One region of the Alteribacillus sp. JSM 102045 genome, then DNA from elsewhere that is predicted to be linked to it. Evidence: predicted binding sites of a transcription regulator. Region 1 holds the regulator's gene; each other region holds the start of a gene.
The links. The regulator Rex, encoded in region 1, represses fermentation and respiration genes when NADH is low (regulators of the CRP and FNR family bind a similar motif). The targets are predictions, from matches to a motif close to TTGTGAAATATTTCACAA.
Positions count from the first base shown of each region.

Region 2: the regulator Rex is predicted to act here: its motif matches at 5,690-5,707, upstream of ACE1TI_RS17705 (cytochrome ubiquinol oxidase subunit I).
Region 3: the regulator Rex is predicted to act here: its motif matches at 1,522-1,539, upstream of ACE1TI_RS05620 (AtpZ/AtpI family protein).

Region 1 is NZ_JBHFQG010000051.1:1,825-9,531, reverse strand. Features, by position in the region: gene ACE1TI_RS20105 (hypothetical protein) at 1-1,272, shown strand, start outside; gene abc-f (ribosomal protection-like ABC-F family protein) at 1,310-3,259, opposite strand; gene ACE1TI_RS20095 (redox-sensing transcriptional repressor Rex) at 3,545-4,186, shown strand; gene ACE1TI_RS20090 (twin-arginine translocase TatA/TatE family subunit) at 4,218-4,412, shown strand; gene tatC (twin-arginine translocase subunit TatC) at 4,433-5,209, shown strand; gene ACE1TI_RS20080 (hypothetical protein) at 5,619-5,792, shown strand; gene ACE1TI_RS20075 (DUF4305 domain-containing protein) at 5,807-6,007, opposite strand; gene ACE1TI_RS20070 (CPBP family intramembrane glutamic endopeptidase) at 6,004-6,723, opposite strand; gene groES (co-chaperone GroES) at 7,131-7,415, shown strand; gene groL (chaperonin GroEL) at 7,468-7,707, shown strand, end outside.
Region 2 is NZ_JBHFQG010000035.1:15,835-23,541, reverse strand. Features, by position in the region: gene ACE1TI_RS17755 (aromatic acid exporter family protein) at 1-757, shown strand, start outside; tRNA gene ACE1TI_RS17750 (tRNA-Ala) at 1,000-1,075, opposite strand; tRNA gene ACE1TI_RS17745 (tRNA-Gly) at 1,087-1,160, opposite strand; tRNA gene ACE1TI_RS17740 (tRNA-Gly) at 1,165-1,239, opposite strand; tRNA gene ACE1TI_RS17735 (tRNA-Lys) at 1,289-1,364, opposite strand; tRNA gene ACE1TI_RS17730 (tRNA-Tyr) at 1,475-1,560, opposite strand; tRNA gene ACE1TI_RS17725 (tRNA-Glu) at 1,644-1,718, opposite strand; gene ACE1TI_RS17720 (D-alanine--D-alanine ligase family protein) at 1,909-3,111, opposite strand; gene ACE1TI_RS17715 (UDP-N-acetylmuramoyl-tripeptide--D-alanyl-D-alanine ligase) at 3,132-4,718, opposite strand; gene ACE1TI_RS17710 (alpha/beta fold hydrolase) at 4,715-5,491, opposite strand; gene ACE1TI_RS17705 (cytochrome ubiquinol oxidase subunit I) at 5,781-7,133, shown strand; gene ACE1TI_RS17700 (cytochrome d ubiquinol oxidase subunit II) at 7,130-7,707, shown strand, end outside.
Region 3 is NZ_JBHFQG010000005.1:131,692-139,398, reverse strand. Features, by position in the region: gene ACE1TI_RS05630 (S8 family serine peptidase) at 1-684, shown strand, start outside; partial or broken gene ACE1TI_RS05625 (helix-turn-helix domain-containing protein) at 1,237-1,338, shown strand; gene ACE1TI_RS05620 (AtpZ/AtpI family protein) at 1,679-1,912, shown strand; gene ACE1TI_RS05615 (ATP synthase subunit I) at 1,909-2,280, shown strand; gene atpB (F0F1 ATP synthase subunit A) at 2,345-3,073, shown strand; gene atpE (F0F1 ATP synthase subunit C) at 3,135-3,347, shown strand; gene atpF (F0F1 ATP synthase subunit B) at 3,486-3,932, shown strand; gene ACE1TI_RS05595 (F0F1 ATP synthase subunit delta) at 3,929-4,474, shown strand; gene atpA (F0F1 ATP synthase subunit alpha) at 4,494-6,002, shown strand; gene atpG (ATP synthase F1 subunit gamma) at 6,119-6,979, shown strand; gene atpD (F0F1 ATP synthase subunit beta) at 7,017-7,707, shown strand, end outside.

The DNA.
Region 1 (7,707 bases):
AAATGGGATGACCAGGAGGCTGAAAAGTCCAACTTTCTTTTTTCCCAAACTGTAAAACAGCCTTACCTGGGGAGCAGTTTAGATGCAGCTCCTTCGATTTTAGAAACATTTGGCTTGAAAGGACCGAAAAAGTGGAATGGCAATCCCTTAATAATTAATAAGAAGCATGGTACACCGAATGACATGAAAAGTGAAACAGCTGGGGCAGCCCATATTCATGTAACGCGTACTTCTATTCTTTCTGCATATATTACTTTATTAGTTATTCTGTTAGTGGCAGGCTTTGTAAGTTGGAAGCGCAACAAGCATAACAGCACGACTGCTAGCTTTTTATTAAAAAGTGCTGTGCTTGCAGGGATGATATCACCTCTTTCCTTTATATTAGCTCCATTATTATTTGGAAGAGAAGCTATCTCTGTTCCTTTATATTGTGCAGCTGTGAGCTTATTTTCTGTAGGAAGCGGTGCACTGGCGGCGAAATGGGGCAATCAGAAAACAGTATCGATAGTATCATGTATTATGCTTGTTGTATTGACTGTAGACCTTTTTATGGGTGCTCCATTGATTCAGCGCTCTTATCTCGGCTATGATCCTTTAATTGGGGCTCGGTATGGGGGAATCGGAAACGAATTAGGCGGCTTTTTCGCTGCGGCTGCCATACTGTCTTTAACACCAATGCTGGAAAAAGATCAGAAATTTATACGGGGATGGGTCCTGATCTATTTAATCATCCTCGGGTCACCTCATTTTGGGAAAAATGCAGGAGTGACGCTGGCCTCTGGATTGATGTTTTTCACCCTGGTATTTAGAAAGAGAAGTTTCAAAAATTTAAAGCTAAAACATGTAGTTCTGAGCGGAACTAGTGTGTTTTTAGGGTTAATGGGATTACTGTGGGTATTTCAGCAATTTGGAGAAGTGACTCACATTGGCAGTGCTTTTCAACTAGTATTACATGGAGATTGGGGAGAACTTCAATCTATTATTTTAAGGAAAATGCAAATGAATATAAAAATTATTATGCATTCGAACTGGACGAAGCTTTTGTTAACAAGCTACGCTATTGCTGCACTGTACCTTTTATTTGAGAAAACAAACACACTGCGGCGTTCTCAACAGGATGTTCTTCGAGCGGGGGCGGTTGGATCTGTTTTTTTGCTGTTGTTAAATGACTCTGGTGCAGTAGCTGCCTCGACGTCTATGTTTTATTTGCTTTGTGCTCGCTATGTATGGTCCTTTAATAAAAGTCGAGTCACTGTTCTACAGAACAAATAAAAGCTGCCCTTGGATGGGCAGCTTGTTCAGTGGGGAATTAAGCTTCTTCAAGTTGAAGAGATTCCCATCGATTCATTTTTTCATCAAGTGACGTTTTAGCTTCACTGATTTGCTGCTGGATGTTTCTTGATTTTTCACGGCTCTCGTACACTTCAGGCTGAAGCATTTCTGCTTCAAGAGCTTCAATGGATTCTTCAAGCTGTTCAATTTCCTGTTCTATTTTCTCGATTTCTCTTTTTCGTTTTCTTGCTTCTCTTTTTGCTTCTTTGTCCAGATTGAAAGCTTCTTTATCTTGGCCTTCTAGAGAAGAAGAATTTTTATTGTTATTATTTGCTTCTCTTTGTTCGCGAAGCTGCTTGCGTTGATCTTCTTCATCTTTTTTTGTTAAATAATAATCGTAGTCGCCAAGGTATTCATGTAATCCGTTCTCTGTTAACTCCACAATTTTCGTTGCCATGCGATTTAAGAAGTAACGATCATGTGAGACAAATAACAGAGTACCTGGATAATCTAGGAGCGCAGACTCTAATACTTCTTTACTGTCCAGATCTAGATGGTTTGTCGGTTCGTCAAAAATAAGGAAGTTTGCTTTTTTCATCATCAATTTGGCCAATGCAAGCCGGGATTTTTCTCCGCCGCTTAAATCGGAGACATGTTTAAAGACGTCCTCGCCACTGAAGAGGAAGTTTCCGAGCACTGTTCGAATATCTTTTTCCGGGGTGAGCGGATAATCGTCCCACAGTTCGTGCAGAACGTCTTTGTTCGAATTCAAATCGGCTTGCTCTTGGTCGTAATATCCAACCGTTACTTTGCTGCCGAATGCAATGTTTCCTTGAAGGGGTGCTATTTTTCCGGCAATAGTTTTTAAAAGGGTGGATTTCCCTATGCCATTCGGGCCTATAAGTGCAATGCTTTCTTGTTTTTTTACAGCTAAATTCATATCTTTTATAATGGGAGGCTCTTTTCCGTAAGAAACACTCAGCTCAGAAATATTCAGTACTTCATTGCCGCTTTGGCGTTCAATATCAAAAGAAAAATTCGCCGACTTTTCTGTTCCTTGCGGCTTGTCCATTAATTCCATCTTTTCCAGTTTTTTGCGGCGGCTTTGGGCTCTTTTGGAAGTAGAAGCACGAACAATGTTTCGCTGAATGAAATCTTCAAGCTCTGCTACTTCTTTTTGCTGTTTTTCAAACGCTTTTAAATCTTGTTCATAACGTTGGGCCTTTTCTTCAAGATAACTGCTGTAATTGCCGTGGAACAGTGTGGTTTTGGTTCTGGCTACTTCATACACCTTTGACACGATTTTATCGAGAAAATACCGGTCATGGGATACGATTAAGACAGCACCTTTATAATTAGACAAATAATTTTCCAGCCATCCCAGGGTGTCAATATCAAGATGATTTGTTGGTTCGTCTAATATTAAAAGGTCCGGTTTCGATAAAAGCAGTTTCCCTAGCGCAAGCCTTGTCTTTTGCCCGCCGCTTAAAGAAGCTATAGATGTGTCATAGTCAAAATCCCCAAATTTCAATCCAGAAAGGACACCGCGGATGTCCGCTTCATATTGATAGCCTCCCTTTTCTCGAAAAGCGTGCTGAAGTACATCATAGTCGGCTAATATTTTTTCATAAACTCGTTCATCATTATAAACAGAAGGATCAGCTATTTTTTCTTCTATTTGACGCAAATCCTGCTCCATTTTTTGAACTTCTGTAAAAACGGTAAGCATTTCATCCCAAATAGACTGGTCTGACTGCAGACCGCTATGCTGGTCAAGGTAACCGAGCCTGACATCTTTAGGAGTAATAATTTCTCCGGAATCGTATGAAAGCTTTCCAGCCATTATTTTAAGAAGGGTTGATTTTCCAGATCCGTTACGACCGACTAGTGCAACCCGTTCATTAGATTTTATTTCAAGCTTTACGTTATCCAAAATTGTTTCTACACCATATGACTTAGTTATATTAGAGCACTGAAGAACTATCATGTGAGTTCATCCTTTATTGATTAGGTTATTCTACTAACAAGTCTATCTTATATTAATTTAAAACGCGACATTACAGATGTAAATGTTACTGGTATTCCTATGGCAGAATGGTGAACATTAAAGACAAAACTCATCTCCCTATTACATCTGAGTAAATATTAGTGTACAATAGGAAGGAAGCAAAAGCAGATCCAACCCCTTTAGAAAAGCATTACACTACTTCTTCGCGATCGCAGGTGATATACTGATTATGTCAGAACAACGAAGAACTTGTTGGAGGCTGCTATGAACATAGATCAACAAAAAATACCGCAAGCAACGGCAAAACGCTTGCCGCTTTATTACAGGTTTTTAGAAAATTTACATGCATCCGGTAAACAACGGGTATCCTCCACGGAGCTGAGTGAAGCTGTTAAAGTGGATTCAGCTACGATCCGCCGTGATTTCTCTTACTTTGGAGCACTAGGAAAAAAAGGATATGGCTATAATGTTCATTATCTCCTGTCTTTTTTTAGAAAAACATTGGACCAGGATGAAGTGACGAAAGTCTTTTTAGTTGGTGTTGGTAATTTGGGAACTGCTTTGCTGAAGTATAATTTTTCGAAAAGCGACAACACACAGATTGTCTCGGCTTTCGACGTAAGGGAAGACATTATCGGCCAGGAGATCAGTGGAGTCGAAATTTACCATTTTGATAAAGTTAAAGAAGTGAAACAGAATAACGACGCATCCGTTGTCATACTTACTGTACCTGCAGCGGTTGCGCAGCAGACAGCTGACAAGCTGGTGGAAGCAGGAATTAACGGAATTTTAAATTTCACCCCTGCTCGCCTGACCGTGCCAGAGCATATACGAGTACATCATATTGATCTTTCCGTTGAATTACAAACATTAGTATATTTTTTGAAAAATTACCCTCTTGATTAGGGACAGACTATTTTAATTGGAGGTGGCTTACATGCCTTTAGGTCCAGGGAGTATCGTATTAATTGTTTTGGTGGCACTGCTTATTTTTGGTCCAAAAAAACTGCCCGAGCTTGGACGGGCGGCAGGGAATACTCTGCGTGAGTTTAAACATGCTACCAAAGGACTTGCAGATGACGATGATGATTCCAAAAACAAAAACAACCATAGTTCAAGTGCAGACAAGTAAGGAATAGGACGGGTACAATCATGGCTCAGAACGACATGTCCATTTATGAGCATATTGGTGAATTACGTAAGCGGATATTAATCGTGGGAGCATTTTTTCTTGCTGCCATGATTTTTGGTCTGTTCCTTTCCCCGGTGCTCATTACTTATTTGCAAAATATACCGGAAGCGGAAAGCTTTCCAATGAATGTGTTTAAATTAACGGATTCGTTAAAATTATATATGAATTTTTCCTTTTTTATTGGATTGATTTTTGTCTTTCCACTCCTTTTATATCAGCTTTGGGCTTTTGTGGCACCTGGATTATTAGAAAAAGAAAAGAGAGTAACACTCGCTTATATTCCAGTAGCGACTATATTGTTTTTTGGCGGTTTAGCTTTTGCTTATTTTATTCTTTTTCCAAACGTTATTCACTTTTTAAGCAACTTATCAGACAGGCTTAATCTAACCGAACAATACGGGGTTAATGATTATTTTGCTTTTTTGTTTCAACTTACAATCCCATTTGGATTCTTGTTTCAGCTCCCGGTCGTTGTCATGTTTCTGACTCGGCTAGGACTGGTTACGCCAGCGTGGCTGCGTAAAGTCAGGAAGTTTGCGTATTTTGCATTGTTAATCTTGGCAGGTTTTATCACGCCGCCTGAAATTGTGTCCCATTTAATGGTGACGGTGCCTCTTTTCCTTTTGTATGAAATAAGTATTGCTATATCGAGGTTTTCATATAAAAAGGTGTTAAAAGCAGAACAAGAAAAAATGGAACAGTGGGCAAAAGAGGATAAGGAACGAAATATAAAATAATAAATGGAAACTGCCTGGACGTATCTGCAAGCGAACCAGGCAGTTTTTTTGGATGGTGTGGCAAACGAAAAAGCTGCCTACAAGTGGTTAGTCGTTATATCATTACTGATGGTAACCTTTACGATGATCTTAAACAATAGCATGTTAAATCCATTTCATGGAAGTTTTTGAGGTGAGCTGTTGGATTGTTATCATTATTTTTATGGTAGCGATGGGAGTTCCAATGCCGCTCACCTATCTTGGCGACAGATTTTGCAAGAAAAAATATATTTAACCGGATTAACAATTTTTACAGCAGGAATATTTCTTGGTAGTTTAGAGGGGATCTTGGTGCCTTAATTTTTTCCGATGTAATTAAGAAGCAGGCAGAGGTTTAATGATGCCTCTGTTGAAGTTAGGGCGCTTCCAGATGTTAGCTAGTTCTGATGAGGATATAAGTATTCAAGCGATCACAGAAAGCTTTGGAGTTAATGGAACCATTAAGCTGTTGTCGTTTCCTGTAGCTTATATACTGGAAAAAAAGCCGCTCATTCCCAGATTTGAAGAAAAAGGCAGCAAGCATACTAAAAAACTTGGCGAGTAGAATCGCCAAGTTTTCTAACTTTTATTTTCATTTCCACCTTTAGGTTTCATTCTAAAAAAGCGAATACCAACCATGATGTCAATAGCAGCCACGGCTGCGAAGAAGAACGCCCAAAAGTCCCAGGACGAGGTATTCACATTTTGAATCGCCAGGTAAATAAACAGCCCGGCTAAAGCGAAATATATCATACCCATGGTATTTGGAGACACGTTCATAAAGGCCATCCTCCCAAGATTAATTGCATTTGTTCAAGCTCTTCCTGCATCTCTTGCAGCTTATCCCCTAACAATACTTGTATGATTACAGCATATCCATTCATTGCTACATGAGCTATAATTGGAACTATAATTCTTCCTGTTTTGACATATAGAAAGGAGAAAGTAAAACCGACTGCTGTGTATATAAGAATGTGTGTGAAATCAAGATGCACGACAGCGAAAATAACAGAACTTAACAATGCTGAAATGACAAAATTAAAACGTTTATAAAATGCCCCAAAAATCACTTTTCTAAAAACGATTTCCTCTAAAATTGGACCTATAATGGCAACGACGATGGCAAAGGTAGGAACCATTTTCACCATTTCCAAAATATCCTGTGTATTTTCCGAACCAGGTTCAATCCCAAAAGCATATGTTTCAATCATAATAGCCAGGTATTGAGCAATAAACGCTAGAAAAACACCAAATATGGACCATTTCACAGCATGTCCTGGCGAGGTCCTTGTTAATCTTGGATGTCTGTTTTTGCGGCGTTCTGGAATGAGGAAAATAAAAATGAGGATTAATGTGACAACAAAGCTCCACATACTCCAGGCCGCAAAACTTTCGTTTAGATCCAATCCTCTTCCATAAAGAAAAGGCACACCGAATATGCCGGACACATGCATTAATATGTAAATAATAAGTATAGCCCAATAACGACTGTTCACCTTGGTTTCACTCCTCTATTAAAGCATATGTCCGTATTGTATCATAATGCTGATAGAAACGAGAGCAGAAAGGTATGTGAAGATTTTGTGATTAGGAAAAATAGAATTTCGGACAAGTTTTCGTGATAATTTTTATGTTAACGGAACAAGAAAGAGGGTTAAAAAAGGAAAAGAAAGGGAAATCTGTCTGAGGGTGCTCATTTCTCACTTTTCAGCGGAATAAGTGTTTTGTAAAGATTTTAGAAAAAATTTCTCTTTTCTCTTGCAAAAAAGAAATGAAATGATTATCATAATAATTGGAATTAGCACTCGCTAAACTTGAGTGCTAATAATAGCAAAAGATGTCGGTAACACTTGGCAAATCAGTGCTGTAGTTACCGCGCAAATACTAAAGGAGGGTGTTTACCATGTTAAAGCCTCTAGGTGATCGACTCGTCATCGAGCAAATCCAGACTGAAGAAAAAACAAAAAGCGGGATCGTACTTCCGGATTCTGCGCAGGAAAAACCGCAAGAAGGTAAGGTTGTTGCTGTCGGGAATGGCCGTGTAACAGACAACGGAGAACGCATTGCTCTGGAAGTGAAAGAAGGAGATTCTGTTATTTTCTCTAAATATGCAGGCACAGAAGTGAAATATGAAGGAAGCGATTACCTTATCCTTCGTGAAAGCGACGTACTTGCTGTAATTGGCTAAGAAATACGGGGTCTAAACCCTACATATTATATTCATTCAGGAGGTTGAAACGATGGCTAAAGATATTAAATTTCGTGAAGACGCCCGCCGTGCGATGATGCGCGGGGTAGATGAACTTGCTAACGCTGTAAAAGTAACATTAGGGCCAAAAGGGCGAAACGTTGTATTGGAGAAGAAATTTGGTTCTCCACTTATTACAAACGACGGTGTTACTATCGCAAAAGAGATTGAGCTAGAAGATAACTTTGAAAACATGGGTGCTCAGCTTGTATCTGAAGTAGCCAGCAAAACA
Region 2 (7,707 bases), on a different contig from region 1:
TACTTGTGTGAAACTTAAATTGCATGCTGGTCTTTTAGTTGCCACCCTTACTTCTGTAGCAATGGTTGAAGTTCTGCACGATAATTATTTTATTTCCTTTTTTATTAGGTTAGGAACAACCACAATCGGTTTGTTAGTTTCCACCGCCGTAAACATGTTTGTTTTCCCGCCGGATTATACGCAGGACATTATTCGAAACATTAATAAAATGGCCCAAAATACAGGAACTGCTGTTGAGAAATTGTTTAGAAAGGTTCTAGAAAACAACCAAGAAGAAAGCAGTCAAAAAGAAATTATTGAGCAGTTAGATAAAAAATTACATAAAACAGAAACGCTTATTCGGTTTCAAAAAGACGAATCAAAATTCCATCCGTTAGCTGGAAGTGAAAAAGATTTGTTTTATCTTGCACAGCACCAATTAGTTCGGCTGCGTTTAATTCGTTATCATATAGCCAACGTCTTAAACACTCCATTAGACACGATTTCATGGACAGCAGAAGAAAAATCGATCATTATGGAAGCTGTTCGTTACTTAGCAAAAAGCATGAAAAGCGATTCTCATTACAATCCGCTTATTCATCAAAAACGAGTCCGGCAATTAATGGAATTATTTTGGGAAGGAAATGAAGAAATCACCCAAAATAACGATCAGCACCCGACACACTTTCCACCAGAACTCATCCTTTTATATGAGCTTCTGTCTATTTACACGCAGGTGGAAGAATTTTATGAAAATCCCCGGCACACACAAAATTAAAACTTTAAAAGAACAAAAGCGCAAGCGCCCTGTTCAGCGTCGACAGGTAAATGTTCTTCAGTCATGAAAGGCGCTCTTTGCCTTTCATGAATGGAGGTTATTTAAGCCCAAGAGGCTGGGCGCTGAAGCTAGACGCGGATCAAACAATATGGAGATAGTTATCCACAACTTGTAAAAACATAATTTCCTAAACAATAAAAATACCACAGTACATTCACTGTGGTTTTATTAATTATTATGTATGGTGGAGCCTAGCGGGATCGAACCGCTGACCTCCTGCGTGCAAAGCAGGCGCTCTCCCATCTGAGCTAAGGCCCCAATATGTATAATGGAGCGGGTGATGGGAATCGAACCCACGACATCAGCTTGGAAGGCTGAGGTTTTACCACTAAACTACACCCGCATAATGGAGCGAAAGACGGGATTCGAACCCGCGACCCCTACCTTGGCAAGGTAGTGTTCTACCACTGAACTACTTCCGCGTCCTGTACATTCAAAAATATATATTATGTAGTCATTTTTTCAATGAAATGGTGAGCCATGGAGGATTCGAACCTCCGACCCTCTGATTAAAAGTCAGATGCTCTACCATCTGAGCTAATGGCTCTTATTGTAAATTTTCTTATGTTTCATTATACACATCTTATATACTTTAAAAAGCAGCTAAAATGTATTGTACACTAGTTTGGCCTGAAGTACAAATTTTAAACAAATAAATGGTGGAGGGGGACGGACTCGAACCGCCGAACCCAGAGGGAGCAGATTTACAGTCTGCCGCGTTTGGCCAACTTCGCTACCCCTCCATTTAAAAAAGGCACCGTTCTATTTTAAACAAACAACCTTATGTTTGTCAATGGTTGTCCGATATGTAAAATAAAAAAATTAATGGTGACCCGTAGGGGATTCGAACCCCTGTTACCGCCGTGAAAGGGCGGTGTCTTAACCACTTGACCAACGGGCCACATATGCAGCAAAGAGTAACCTCTCTTGCTGACATATGATATTATATCTTATAGCGGTGATTAGTTGCAAGGATTTTTTAAGATTTTATAGATTAATTATTTTAAAATGACCTTCAATAATTAGAAACGATTTAAAACAATAAAATAACCGTCTCATTGTTTTAGACGGTTATTACTTCTCTGAAGCAGCTATAAATTATTAGACTTTGAACCGCTTTTTACACCCTCTGCACTTTGGAGGGAGAAAAGGTTAGAGTCAATAGAAAATGTCAATTTGTCTCTTTCTCGTTTTCGTTTTAAAGCCAGCTGAATAAGCTGATGAGTTAATTGGGTATAATTCTTCCCTGCTGGATCCCATAGGTAAAAGGATAAAGACCCGGGAATAGTATTGATTTCGTTTACGTAAACCTTATCTTTAGCTTGGTCAATTAAGAAGTCTATACGGGATACCCCGCTGCAGCCAAGGATTTGAAAAGTGTCCTTTGCGAGTTCCTGAACTTCTATTGTACGAGCGTCGTCTAAAGGCGCAGGAATAACACGATCTGTGCTTTCCATTCCTTTTGCTGCATCACCGCTTTTTCCTCCCCCTTGATACTTATCCTGGTAGCTTAATATCTCTTCTGTTTTCAGGACTTCTTCAATAACGGAAGCTTCTACTTCTTCATAATCGCCAAGAACCGAGCAGTTTACTTCCTTCATATCCTGCACCATATATTCCACTAAGATTTTCGAAGCAAAAGACATCGCTTCTTCTACAGCTTCCTCAAGCTCCTCACGATTTTCTGCTTTACTAATTCCAACGCTTGAGCCCAGGTTAGCCGGCTTCACTATAACGGGGAAACCAAGACGTTCTTCAATCATATTAATAATCTCTTCACTATCATCGGTCCAGTGACTGCTGTAAAACCAAACATAATCCAAAATAGGAAGGTTGGAATCTCTAAGCATTTGCTTCATCATTACTTTATCCATACCAACAGCAGAAGACATTACGTCACAGCCAACGTAAGGAAGGTCATATAACTCAAAAAGACCCTGCAGAACCCCATCCTCTCCAAACGTACCGTGAACAATAGGAAAAGCTACGTCAATCTCAGCCACTGTTCGTTTCCCAAACTTCGGAACCGGATCTTTTTGTAATACCACATTTCCGTTATCTGATTTAGCTACCGACACTTTCTGAGCGTTTTCTAAAAGCTGTTTTAAATCTTTATATACTTCAATGTCAAGAAGTTCTTCTCCTGTATACCAATTGCGGTCCTTGCTGATGTAAACAGGGACTGCTTCATATTGGCTGTCATCCATTGCTTTCATTGCTTGGAGGGCAGAGATAACGGATACCTCATGTTCTACTGAAACCCCACCAAAAAATACACCTACTCTGGTTTTCATTACAATTTTCCCTCTCTTCCTCACTCATTAAAAGTATCAGGTAAATCATTTTCCAACAGCACCACGGATTTTTGCACGGCTACCTGATTCATTTTATCCAATGCATCTTGAAGGTTTGATGCCACATAATACTGGTTTTCAGGATATCCTTTTGCGGCAAGCCCATCCTGAAGAGGGCGGGTTTGTTTTTTTCCGACTAATATCACAAAGTCGCACACCTCTGCAGCGTGTTCAGCGAAAGCTTTATTTAATTCATATTCTTTTTCCCCAAGTTCTATCATTCCAGGTGTAACTAACACTTTGTATTCAGGCATTTGCCCCAATACTTCAAGCGCCATTTTTGAACCAACAGGGTTGGAATTAAAGCTGTCATCAATAATTGTTATGTTACCAGAAGGTTTTTTTAGTTCTAGCCGGTGTTCAACTGGCTGAACTTTCTTAACTGCTCTTGCAATTTTTTCAAGAGAAATTCCTTTTTCTGATCCTATAGCTATCGCAGCAAGAATGTTATAGATATTGTGCTGACCGAGCAGCTTAGTTTGAATCTGTACAGCTGATCCATCATATTTGTACACCATAAATTCCGAGCCTTTGGAGGTGTAACTAATCTCTGCGGCACGATAATGAAGATCATCTGCTTCTACCCCATAATAAATCGTGCGGCATTTATTCCGCTGCTGGTAGGACATAATGTTTTGATCATCTTTATTTAGGAAAGCTGTTCCTTCATGAGGAAGGGTTTCTATCAATTCGAATTTCGTCTTTTTAATGTTTTCTAACGTTTTAAACGTTTCTAAGTGCTGTTCTCCAATAGCAGTAAGAATTCCGTATTTTTGATGAACTAATTCACATATTTCTTGTATATCATTCTCTTGCTTTGCTCCCATTTCTGCTATGAAAATATCATGGTAGGGCTTTAGCATAGAACGAACGGTCCTGGTAACTCCCATTTTCGTGTTATAACTCTCCGGGGTTTTTAAAACGTTAAATTGAGACGATAAGACGGTCTCTACAATATGTTTCGTACTTGTTTTTCCATAACTCCCTGTTATCCCAATTACTTCAAGGTTAGGCATGGATTTTATAATTTTTTCTGCATCGTGAAAATAATATTGATTAATTTGATTTTCAATCGGCCAATTAATAATATTTGCAGCCATAGTGTAAAAATAAGCCACAATGGAAGCGCCAATGGCAAATATCATAAACCAGATTAAAGAACTTTCTTCTCCTGTACCAAGCAGCAAACCAATGCCCGCTGTTATAACATAAAGTATGGCAATCGTAACGAATAATCGTTTTACTCTTGCTGTAATAACAAGCTTCTTTTTTTCCTGCTCTTCTTTCATCGTATACGTAATTACTCCGAAAATAATTGTCCCTGTCAGCAGCGCCCAAAATTCACTGCCGAAGAGAAATGGAACGAGTGCTAGTACAGGGAGATAATCCCGCACCGAGAACACCCGGCTTATGTTGGATATTATCCAGCGCCAAAAACGTTCATTACGATAAGAGTTTAATTGCAGCATATGTGCACTTTTCTTAATGAGTCTGGCTGTATAATAACCCCACGCTGCTAAAAACAAAATTATTAATACACTATTCATCGGTTTAGCCCCTCCTTATCCTTTTGAAGGAAAGAATCGAGCACAATCAGAAATTGGTTCAGTTTATCCAAATAAGCATAGTGGCCGGCTTTTTCGAGCACTACAAGACCCGAATCAGGAATCATTTCCTCCATTAATCGACCATCCTCTACTGGGGTCGCTTCATCATTTTCTCCCCATACAAGCAGTGTTGGTGCTTTTATATGAGGAAGGTGATGGCGTAAATCTTCATTAACTACTTTCACCATCGTCTGCTGCATCGTGCCCGATACATTTTTATAATCTGCTGATCCTAATTTCCCTTTAACTTTTTTTAAAATCCCTTCTTCGTACCGTTTAATAACTGGAAGTTTTAAAAGCTTTTTAAACGCTTTATAGGTATATACCTTTACGTAATATTTCAGCTTTCGTTTCGGCTTAATTCCGGCACTGTCTACTAAAACCACTTTGCGAACCGGGTGCGAAGAGGCATATTTAATTGAAACTCTTCCCCCAAATGAGTGCCCAACAAGAATGGGCCGGTCAATTTCTAATTTACTGAGAAATTTACCGAGCATATCCGTATAATCTCCAACGGTCCATGGTTCAGGTGGTTCTTCACTTTCACCAAATCCCGGAAATTCAATTGACCATACTTTAAAATGTTTTTCCAGTGATTGATGAACAGGAGCAAAAGCTTGAATATTAGCGCCCCATCCATGCAGAAGGACAACGTCTGCTCCCTCACCGGAAACATGGTAATTTACTTTCACCCCATCTATATCTATGTTCACAACCATACGCTCCTATTCTTTTAATAAAACTTCAATACCCTATGTATATTAAATGAAAATGAATCTTATTTGTACACAATAATACCACTATATCTTATCATATCAGAAAGAAAACGAGAATTGTCTCTTTTGTCCTGTTTCTCTGAGTCCTAAACACTCACTGAATACTCAAGCTTTTTTATTTTCGCAGCTTTAAGTTTGTGATATATTTCACATATGAACTCTTATTTTATCTCAAAGCAAACAAGGGTAGTATATTTATATTGCATTCGAGAAGGGAGAATGCCTAATGTTTATAGAATATGATCCCGCGGTTTACAGCAGAATATTAACAGGACTGACACTCGCTTTTCACATTATATTTGCCACTATAGGTGTCGGGATACCATTAATGATTGCACTCGCAGAATGGATGGGAATTCGCAAAAATGATCCGCATTACCGTCTTCTTGCCCGCCGATGGGCTAGAGGATTTGTCGTTACTGTAGCAGTAGGAGTAGTTACGGGTACAGCCATTGGTCTGCAGTTAAATTTATTATGGCCTAATTTTATGCAGCTTGCTGGACAGACCATTTCGCTGCCTTTATTCATGGAAGTGTTTGCGTTTTTCTTTGAAGCTATTTTTTTAGGAATCTATTTATATACTTGGAATCGGTTTAAGAGCAGAATAAAACACTTTTTTTTGATTATCCCTGTAGTAATCGGAGCCTCTTTTTCTGCTTTTTTCATAACAACGGTTAATTCCTTTATGAACGCACCTCAAGGCTTCGAACTGGTGAATGGAGTAATAACAGAGATTGATCCGATTGCAGCCATGTTTAATCCGGCTACTCCGACAAAAACTGCTCACGTGATAATCACCTGTTATTTAACCTCTGCTTTTGTTCTTGGAATGATAGGGGCCTTTAAGATATTAAAAGGCGATAGACATGTTTATCATAAAAAGGCTCTTCATTTAACAATGATGTCCGCCTTTGTATTTTCTATTGCTACCGTCATTATTGGCGACCTTTCCGGAAAATACCTGGCCGAATACCAGCCGGAAAAGTTAGCGGCAGCTGAATGGCATTTTGAAACGGAAGAAGAAGCTCCCCTTGTACTTGGAGGTTACCTGGAAGACGATGGAGAAATTAAATATGCTATGGAAATTCCATATTCTTTAAGTGTACTTGCTCATGGTACTCCTGGAGCAGAAGTGACAGGGCTGGATCAATTTCCAGAAGAAGATACTCCGCCGCTGATCGTTCATTATTTTTTCGATGGGATGGTTTTCATAGGAATGTATCTTGCTTTTATCTCTCTAGTCTATCTGCTTCTTAGCTGGAAAAAACAGCATCTTATGCATAGTAAGGTTCTGCTGTGGGGAATTATTGCTGGAGGGCCCCTTTCCATGTTGGGGATTGAACTTGGATGGGTTTTTGCGGAAATCGGACGCCAGCCCTGGATTTTATACGGCATTATGCGCACTCCTGAAGGTGCCACAACTTCAGATCATGTAGATGCTACGCTTTACCTGTTTATTGGACTATATACCGTGCTCGGTTTGTCCTGCTCCATTGTTCTGAAGAAAATGTTTAACAATAACCCGGTTGCGCATGAACTTGAGCAAAGAGGAATAGAAGAGCGGGGTGAGCAGACATGAGCTATGAAATTATCGGAATTAGTGTGTTATGGTTTTTCTTATACGGTTATTTAATTGTCGCATCAGTTGATTTCGGAGCTGGCTTTTTTCATTTTTTCAACAAAGTTTTCCATAAAAATTATCAGGTGAACAAATTAATTCAACGCTACCTTTCACCAGTATGGGAAGTTACTAATGTCTTTTTAGTATTCTTTTTTGTCGGGATCATTGGTTTCTTCCCTGATACTGCTTATTACTATGGTACTGCCTTGCTGGTTCCTGGAAGCATATCGATCGTTCTTATTGCAATCCGCGGATCTTATTATGCTTTCAATACCTATGGTTCAAAAGACAGCAAGATTTACTCTTTTCTTTATGGAATGAGCGGGCTGTTAATTCCGGCGTCTTTTACAATCGTGCTGACAATTTCAGAAGGAAGCTATCTCGATATATCAGATGGTAAGATCACTTTGATGCTGGGGGAACTCTTAACAAGCACCTATTCCTGGAGTGTGGTCTTTTTAGCAATTGTTAGTGTGCTGTTTATATCTGCATCTTTCTTAACTTACTATGCTTATAAAGCAGGCGATGTTGC
Region 3 (7,707 bases), on a different contig from region 1:
AGGGTTGATATGACAAAAGCGATACGCACAGACACGCTTGTCTATCCGGGAACATTATCATTTGGGGTCTGGACGTTAGGAGATGAAAAAAGAATTCATGAAGAAACTGTGGTTGTCGAAAATCACTCTAAACAGACAAAGACATATTCATTTCGTACAGAGACTGATTCGTTTCTAGGTTTAAGATGGGAACTTCCAAAACGAATGACTTTAAAGCCCGGAAAGAAAAAAGAAGCTAAGATTCGCCTGGAAATAGAAGCCGGAGCGGTTGATTATGATCAGCTTGACGGTGTATTGACGGTAGAAGGCGGTAACGAAGATATTCGTCTTCCCTATTTATTATTTATTAATGAACCCGATTACCCACGTATAGGTGCCTTTGATTTGCAGCCATTTGGGAGAAACAGAGGGTACCAATATGAAGTTTATATGCCGGGTGGGGCCGAAGAGCTTCAAATTGCATTATATGACCCGGACACCTATGCATTTGCCGGTATTCTAGATAAAGAAAAAGATATCAAACCGGGCTTGTATGAACAAAAGCTCTCCGTGAAAGACCTCCCGGTACCAGAGGGGAAATACAGAGCGGTAGTTTATGCTAGAGCTGGCGACAAGGAAGAAGTTATCGAAACGATCATTCATTTAGAACAGACGAGAATAGATGAAAAACGATCGAAACGATAACAATAAGGAGTTTGCCGGTGGAGGGCGACTCCTTTTTAGATGGAATAACAATGAATGAAGTTGTTGCAAAATAAAACGTTTTCATCATGCAAAAAGAGCTGTCTGTTTATCTGTTACGTGCAGACACAGCTTTCTTTCAGAAAATATCAACAGATGATGGGCACGTCCTCGTTCCGTAGTGCTGGAAAAAGAACAGGTATTATCGTCGTCTGCATTTCTAATTTGCGGAGAGGAAGGAACGGGAAAGAGATCTGTAGCGATGGCCCCTCACCATTACCGAATCAATGCAGCATAAGGCCAATGTCACGTGCAGGTGGACAAAGATATAGATGAAATAGGAATGCAGCGTCTGATCATGTTATTAAAAAAGTCGTCAGGCACCTTTTTTATATAAAATATTGGGAAAAGCTTTCGCACAGCCAAATACGAAATATTTTAGAAACGCACAAGGTTCTTTCTAACCGAAAAGGACTTGGAAAGGGAAGAAAAAGTCGATACCGGTTCCATTATTAACTTTTTCTAAGCTGTTATCAGAAATAGAAAAAGATATTATTACTCGTTCTACATGAGGAAAATATGAATCAAAGTCAAACAGCGAAAAGGCTTGGCATTAACCGTTCTACTTTATGGCGAAAACTTAAACAAGGAAAATAAACCTAACGACACAAATTAGGTGTTATATGACAATATAACCTATTTTTTACAAATTCGTATATGAACGGAAAATTGTCACTTAATAGTCACATTTTATAAATGCTGAGAAGCCTGCTATGACAAGAATTTTTCTTATTTAACACATTGACATAAAGTGTTGGCTATTGTACGATGACAAAGGGAATGTGAGAGGGTTTACATATAAATATCGCCAAACATTCTGAAATTTCAACATGAACTGTTCACACTAGTTTGATTGATATTTTCTGACGCTGCTTCATCAGGCAGCTGTTTTATTCCTCTTCACATCCTATCCAAAACATTGCAGATGGAGGCTGACATGACGAACGAGAAAAAACCTCCAAAGTCGTTTCAAACCATGGCCTTAACCTCAGCTGTTTTATCGTATCTAGTAGGTCCAGTGTTAATTGGTATTTTCAGTGGAAGGTGGCTAGATGGTCAATTTGGAACGGAACCTTTATTTTTGATTGTCGGCCTGCTTGGCGGAATTGCAAGCGGAGTGTACGGACTAGTCCGTCTGCTTGAAAAATATTTAGGAGACGACCAAGAGTGAAGACTTTCGAGGGAAATGTAAAACGTTATGTTCTGCTAACTTTATGTGCAATGTCTGTGTATTTTTTTGGATGGGCAGTCATGCCTTATAATAAGGTCTTTTTCAGCTTGGGAACCGGAGTGCTTATTGGACTTTTTAATCTCTTGAGTATGTCCCGGGAAGTGAAAAAGTTTGGTGAAGCAGAAGGGAAACAGAAAAGAAAGTTTACATTTGGTATGCTGTCGAGATTTGCGGCAGGTGCCTTAGCTGCAGTTCTTTTTGTTCGCTTTCCTGAACACTTTCACATTATAGGGCTTGTTGCCGGAATTGTAACACCCTATGTTATTATCCTTATATCATCCTTGTTTCAAATCAAACAAACTTCCTAGTTAGTGGACAAGCATGGAGCGAGGGACAGCAGCTGACAGATTATTTGTAAAGGGGTGAAGAAGTTTGGACCATCATGCGCCGATAGTTTATGATCTGTTTGGAATCTCAGGGTTTCATATCAACCTGTCCAATATTATCATGTTAACGGTTTCGGCTTTCATTGTGTTTTGCATTGGTTTTTTCAGTGCAAGAAGCTTAAAGATGAAGCCTTCTGGCATGCAAAACGGATTTGAATGGATCATAGACTTTGTGAAAAACACGATCAACAGTGCAATGGACTGGAAAACAGGCGAAAGGTTCTTTGGACTTGGTATCACTATTTTTCTTTGGATTTTTGTTTCGAACATGCTTGGCATTCCATTTATGATTGTCAATCATGAGACACATGAGCTTTGGTGGAAGTCTCCGACAGCAGATCCTGTCATTACAATGACTTTTGCTGTAATGGTAATCGTGCTGACTCACTATTATGGAATCAAGATTAAAGGGGCCAAGGAATACGGAAAAGGTTACTTCAAACCGATACCTTACCTTTTCCCATTAAAGGTTTTAGAGGAATTTACAAATACATTGACGCTGGGCATGCGTCTTTTTGGTAACTTGTATGCAAAAGAAATCCTATTAACTTTGCTTGCAACCGCTGGGGGAGCAAGTTTGTTAGGAGCACTGGCTGCCGGTCTGCCTATGATTGCCTGGCAGGCGTTCAGTATATTTATCGGTGCCATCCAAGCATTTATCTTTTTAATGCTTACAATGGTTTACCTGGCACACAAAGTAGCAGATGATCATTAATTCATAATGAATTATTATCTTATATTCAATAATTAATTATACTTAAGGGAGGATTATTAGAATGGGATTATTAGCAGCAGCAATTGCAGCTGGTTTGGCTGCAGTAGGAGCAGGGATTGGTAACGCATTGATTGTTAAAGGGACACTAGAAGGGGTTGCTCGTCAGCCTGAACTTAAAGGTACACTTCAAACACTTATGTTTATCGGTATCGCCCTTGTTGAGGCCCTTCCGATTATCGCAATTGTAATCGCCTTTATCGTTATGGGAGGATAGTAAATCCTGTCTTCATTGTTAGTAAGTATGGCGGAGTCTGGTTCGTTAAACTTCGCCATTCCTTTTGTATGACAGCCGAAAGGAGTGAATTCCGTGCCAGAAGTAATCTACTGGGGAGATGTTATATTTTCGCTTGGTATGTTCATTATCCTGCTTCTCCTATTGCGTAAATTCGCGTGGGGGCCAATAGTGAACATGATGAAAGAACGCGAAGAACATATTGCCAAAGAAATTGATACTGCGGAAAAAAGCCGTCAAGATGCGGAAAAATATTTAGAAGAACAGCGTATAGAAGTTGAACGAGCAAGAGATGAGGCTCAATCCATTGTTGAAACAGCAAGAAAGACCAGTGAAAGACAAGGGGAAGAAATTATTAAACAAGCTCATTCCGAAGCAGAACGCATGAAAGAAAATGCACTTGCTGAAATTTCTCGTGAAAAAGAACAAGCCGTTGCTGAATTGCGCGAACAGGTAGGTTCTTTATCTGTAATGATTGCCGCGAAAATTATTGAGAAAGAGCTTGATGAAACAGAGCAGGAAAAGCTTATTGAAGAATACATTCAAGAGGCAGGCGAACGTTTATGAGCAGCCCAGCAGCAGCTAATCGTTATGCCGTAGCACTATTTGAACTATCAAAGGAAAAAAATATGCTTGAAGACATTCGAGCAGATCTGCAAGCAGTAAAACAAGTTTTTCAAGATAATGAAAAACTGCCTGCTCTTCTTCATCATCCGAAAGTATCAGCAGATAAAAAAGAACAGCTGCTGCGCGAAAGCTTTACCGGCTTGAGCGAGCCTGTCCAAAACACACTGCTTTTACTCTTGGAGAAAAATCGGATTGATAGCGTGGTACTCGTAGCTGAAAGATTTCAAGAGCTTGCGGATGAGGAACAAAAAGTAGGACATGCCGTTGTTCATACGGTGAAACCGCTCTCTGAAGCAGAACAAAAATTAATCTCTGAAAACTTCGCCAGAAAAGTCGGAAAAGAAACCCTTCACATCGAAAATCAACTTGACCCGCGTTTGATCGGCGGTATCAAAGTACAAATTGGAGATACCATATTTGATGGCAGTGTGAAAGGTCAGCTAAACCGTCTTGAGCGCGAGCTTGTTTCCGGGAAACGATAGAAAATAGGGGTGAACGTAAATGAGCATCAGACCTGATGAGATTAGCTCTCTCATTAAACAGCAGATTGAAAATTTTCAGTCTGATGTAGAAGCAAACGAAGTCGGCACCGTCATTCAAATTGGTGACGGTATTGCGCGTGCTCATGGTCTAGAGAATGTAATGGCAGGTGAGCTGCTAGAATTCTCTAACGGCGTTATGGGTATGGCTCAAAACCTTGAAGAAAATAACGTAGGTATTATTATCCTTGGACCATTTGATGATATTCGTGAAGGGGACGAGGTAAAACGTACCGGACGTATTATGGAGGTACCAGTTGGCGAGGAACTGCTCGGACGTGTTGTAAACCCGCTGGGACAGCCTCTTGATGGACAAGGTGCAATCGAAACAACGAAAACCCGTCCGATTGAAAGTCCAGCACCAGGGGTTATGGACCGTAAATCTGTACACGAACCGCTTCAAACCGGTATCAAAGCGATTGACTCCATGATTCCAATCGGACGCGGACAGCGTGAGTTAATTATCGGTGACCGTCAGATCGGTAAAACATCCATCGCAGTAGACACTATTTTGAATCAAAAAGAAGAAGACATTCTTTGTATTTACGTAGCGATCGGACAAAAGGAATCCACTGTTGCAGGGGTAGTAGAAACGTTCCGTCAGCACGGCGCCCTTGATTACACGATCGTAGTAAACGCTGGTGCATCAGATCCAGCTCCGCTCTTGTACCTTGCACCTTATGCCGGGGTTTCCATGGGCGAAGAGTTTATGTATAACGGAAAGCACGTCCTTGTTGTATATGACGATTTAACCAAGCAGGCAGCTGCTTATCGTGAACTGTCCCTCTTGCTGCGCCGTCCGCCGGGCCGTGAAGCATTCCCAGGGGATGTATTCTATCTTCACTCCCGTTTGTTGGAGCGTGCTGCTAAGCTTAGTGACGATAAGGGAGCAGGTTCATTAACGGCCCTTCCATTTATTGAAACACAAGCTGGTGACGTTGGTGCCTACATTCCAACGAACGTAATTTCCATCACGGACGGACAAATCTTCTTGCAGTCTGACTTGTTCCACTCCGGTGTTAGACCTGCAGTTAACCCGGGTATTTCTGTATCACGTGTTGGTGGTTCCGCTCAGATTAAAGCGATGAAGAAGGTTTCTGGTACTTTGCGTCTCGACTTGGCGTCTTTCCGTGAATTAGAAGCTTTTGCCCAGTTTGGTTCTGACCTTGATAAAGCAACACAGGCTAAACTTTCTCGTGGGGAACGTACGGTAGAAGTGTTAAAACAAGGACTTCACCAGCCGCAGCCGGTAGAAAAACAAGTAGCTATTATTTATTCCCTAACGAAAGGGTATCTAGATGATATTCCAGTAAAAGATGTTCAGCGCTTTGAATCTGAATTATTCGCTTACTTGGATTCCAACCATAAAGACTTGTTAAACGGCATTCGTGAAACTGGAAATCTTCCAGACGAAAAAGACTTTAACGCAGCTATTGAAGGATTTAAAAAATCATTTAACGTGTCTAAATAAATTATAGGAAGAAGACTTTCTTAAAAATGAACGAGCCCGTCGGCTGCATCCGGCGGACTGTCCTTTCTGAGTAAGTCTCAACCTTTGTGCCCTTACGGAGAAGGTGGTGAAAAGAGATGGCCTCATTACGTGAGATAAAAACACGGATTAATTCAACAAAGAAGACAAAACAAATCACGAAGGCAATGGAAATGGTTTCGGCTTCCAAGCTGAACCGTGCCCAAACGAATGCCCAGTCATATGAACCGTACACCCAGAAAATCCGTGAGGTGGTAGCAAGTATTGCGTCCGGCAATTCCGATGCCAGCCACCCTATGCTCGAAGAACGCCCAGTGAAAAAGACCGCTTATGTCGCTATTTTTTCAGACCGAGGTTTAGCCGGTGGTTACAACGCCAGTTTAATACGTTCATTCATAGAAAAAATCAATGAACGCCACAAATCGAAAGACGAATATGGCGTTATTGTTCTTGGCCGGATCGGCCGGGATCTTCTCAAAAAGAGAGGTATCCCGATCTTAGATGAAATTACTGGTCTTCCGGATGAACCGGTATTTAACGATATAAAAAATATTACCCGTCTTGCAGTTAATATGTATGCTGATGAAGAGATCGATGAGTTGTATCTCTGGTATAACCATTTTATCAGTCCGATTCAGCAGGATGTAACAGAGACCAAATTGCTGCCTCTGACGGATATGAACGAAGAAACAGAATCGAAACAAACTTACGAGTATGAGCCGTCCGCCGAAGCAATACTCGATCAGCTTCTTCCGCAATATGCAGAAAGCTTAATATATGGTGCTCTGCTGGATGCCAAAGCTAGTGAATTTGGTGCCCGCATGACTGCAATGAGTGCAGCGACAGATAATGCAAGCGGTCTGATAGAAGATTTAACTCTTTCTTATAACCGTGCAAGACAAGCAGCGATCACCCAGGAGATCAGTGAAATTGTCGGCGGTGCTGCTGCACTAGAGTAAACGAGAAGCTGACAGGATTTAGATAGGAGGGAAAACAATGAGCAATGGACGAGTCACCCAGATCATGGGGCCGGTAGTTGACGTTACATTTCCAAGCGGTCAATTACCTGAATTGAATAACGCCCTTAAAGTTTCCCAAAAAGCCCAAAGTGAAGGGGAAACAGACGTAGATGTGACATTGGAAGTAGCGTTGCATTTGGGCAACGACACCGTTCGTACAGTTGCAATGGGATCAACAGATGGATTAGTACGAGGCACGGAAGTTGTGAATACAGGTGGAGCTATTTCCGTTCCAGTAGGGGAAGAAACACTTGGAAGAGTATTTAACGTTCTAGGAGATACTATTGATTTAGAAGAACCAATTGGACCTGAGGTGAAAAGAAATCCTATTCACCGTGAAGCGCCATCTTTTGATGAGCTGTCCACTCAAACAGAAATTCTTGAAACAGGAATTAAAGTTGTTGACTTGCTGGCTCCGTATGTTAAAGGTGGAAAAATCGGTCTATTCGGTGGTGCCGGTGTTGGTAAAACCGTATTAATTCAGGAACTGATCAATAACATTGCACAGGAACACGGCGGAATCTCTGTGTTCGCTGGAGTAGGGGAGCGTACACGTGAAGGAAACGACCTCTACTATGAGATGCAGGATTCCGGTGTTATTAATAAAACAGCTATGGTTTTCGGTCAAATGAACGAGCCGCCAGGTGCACGTATGCGTGTTGCCTTGA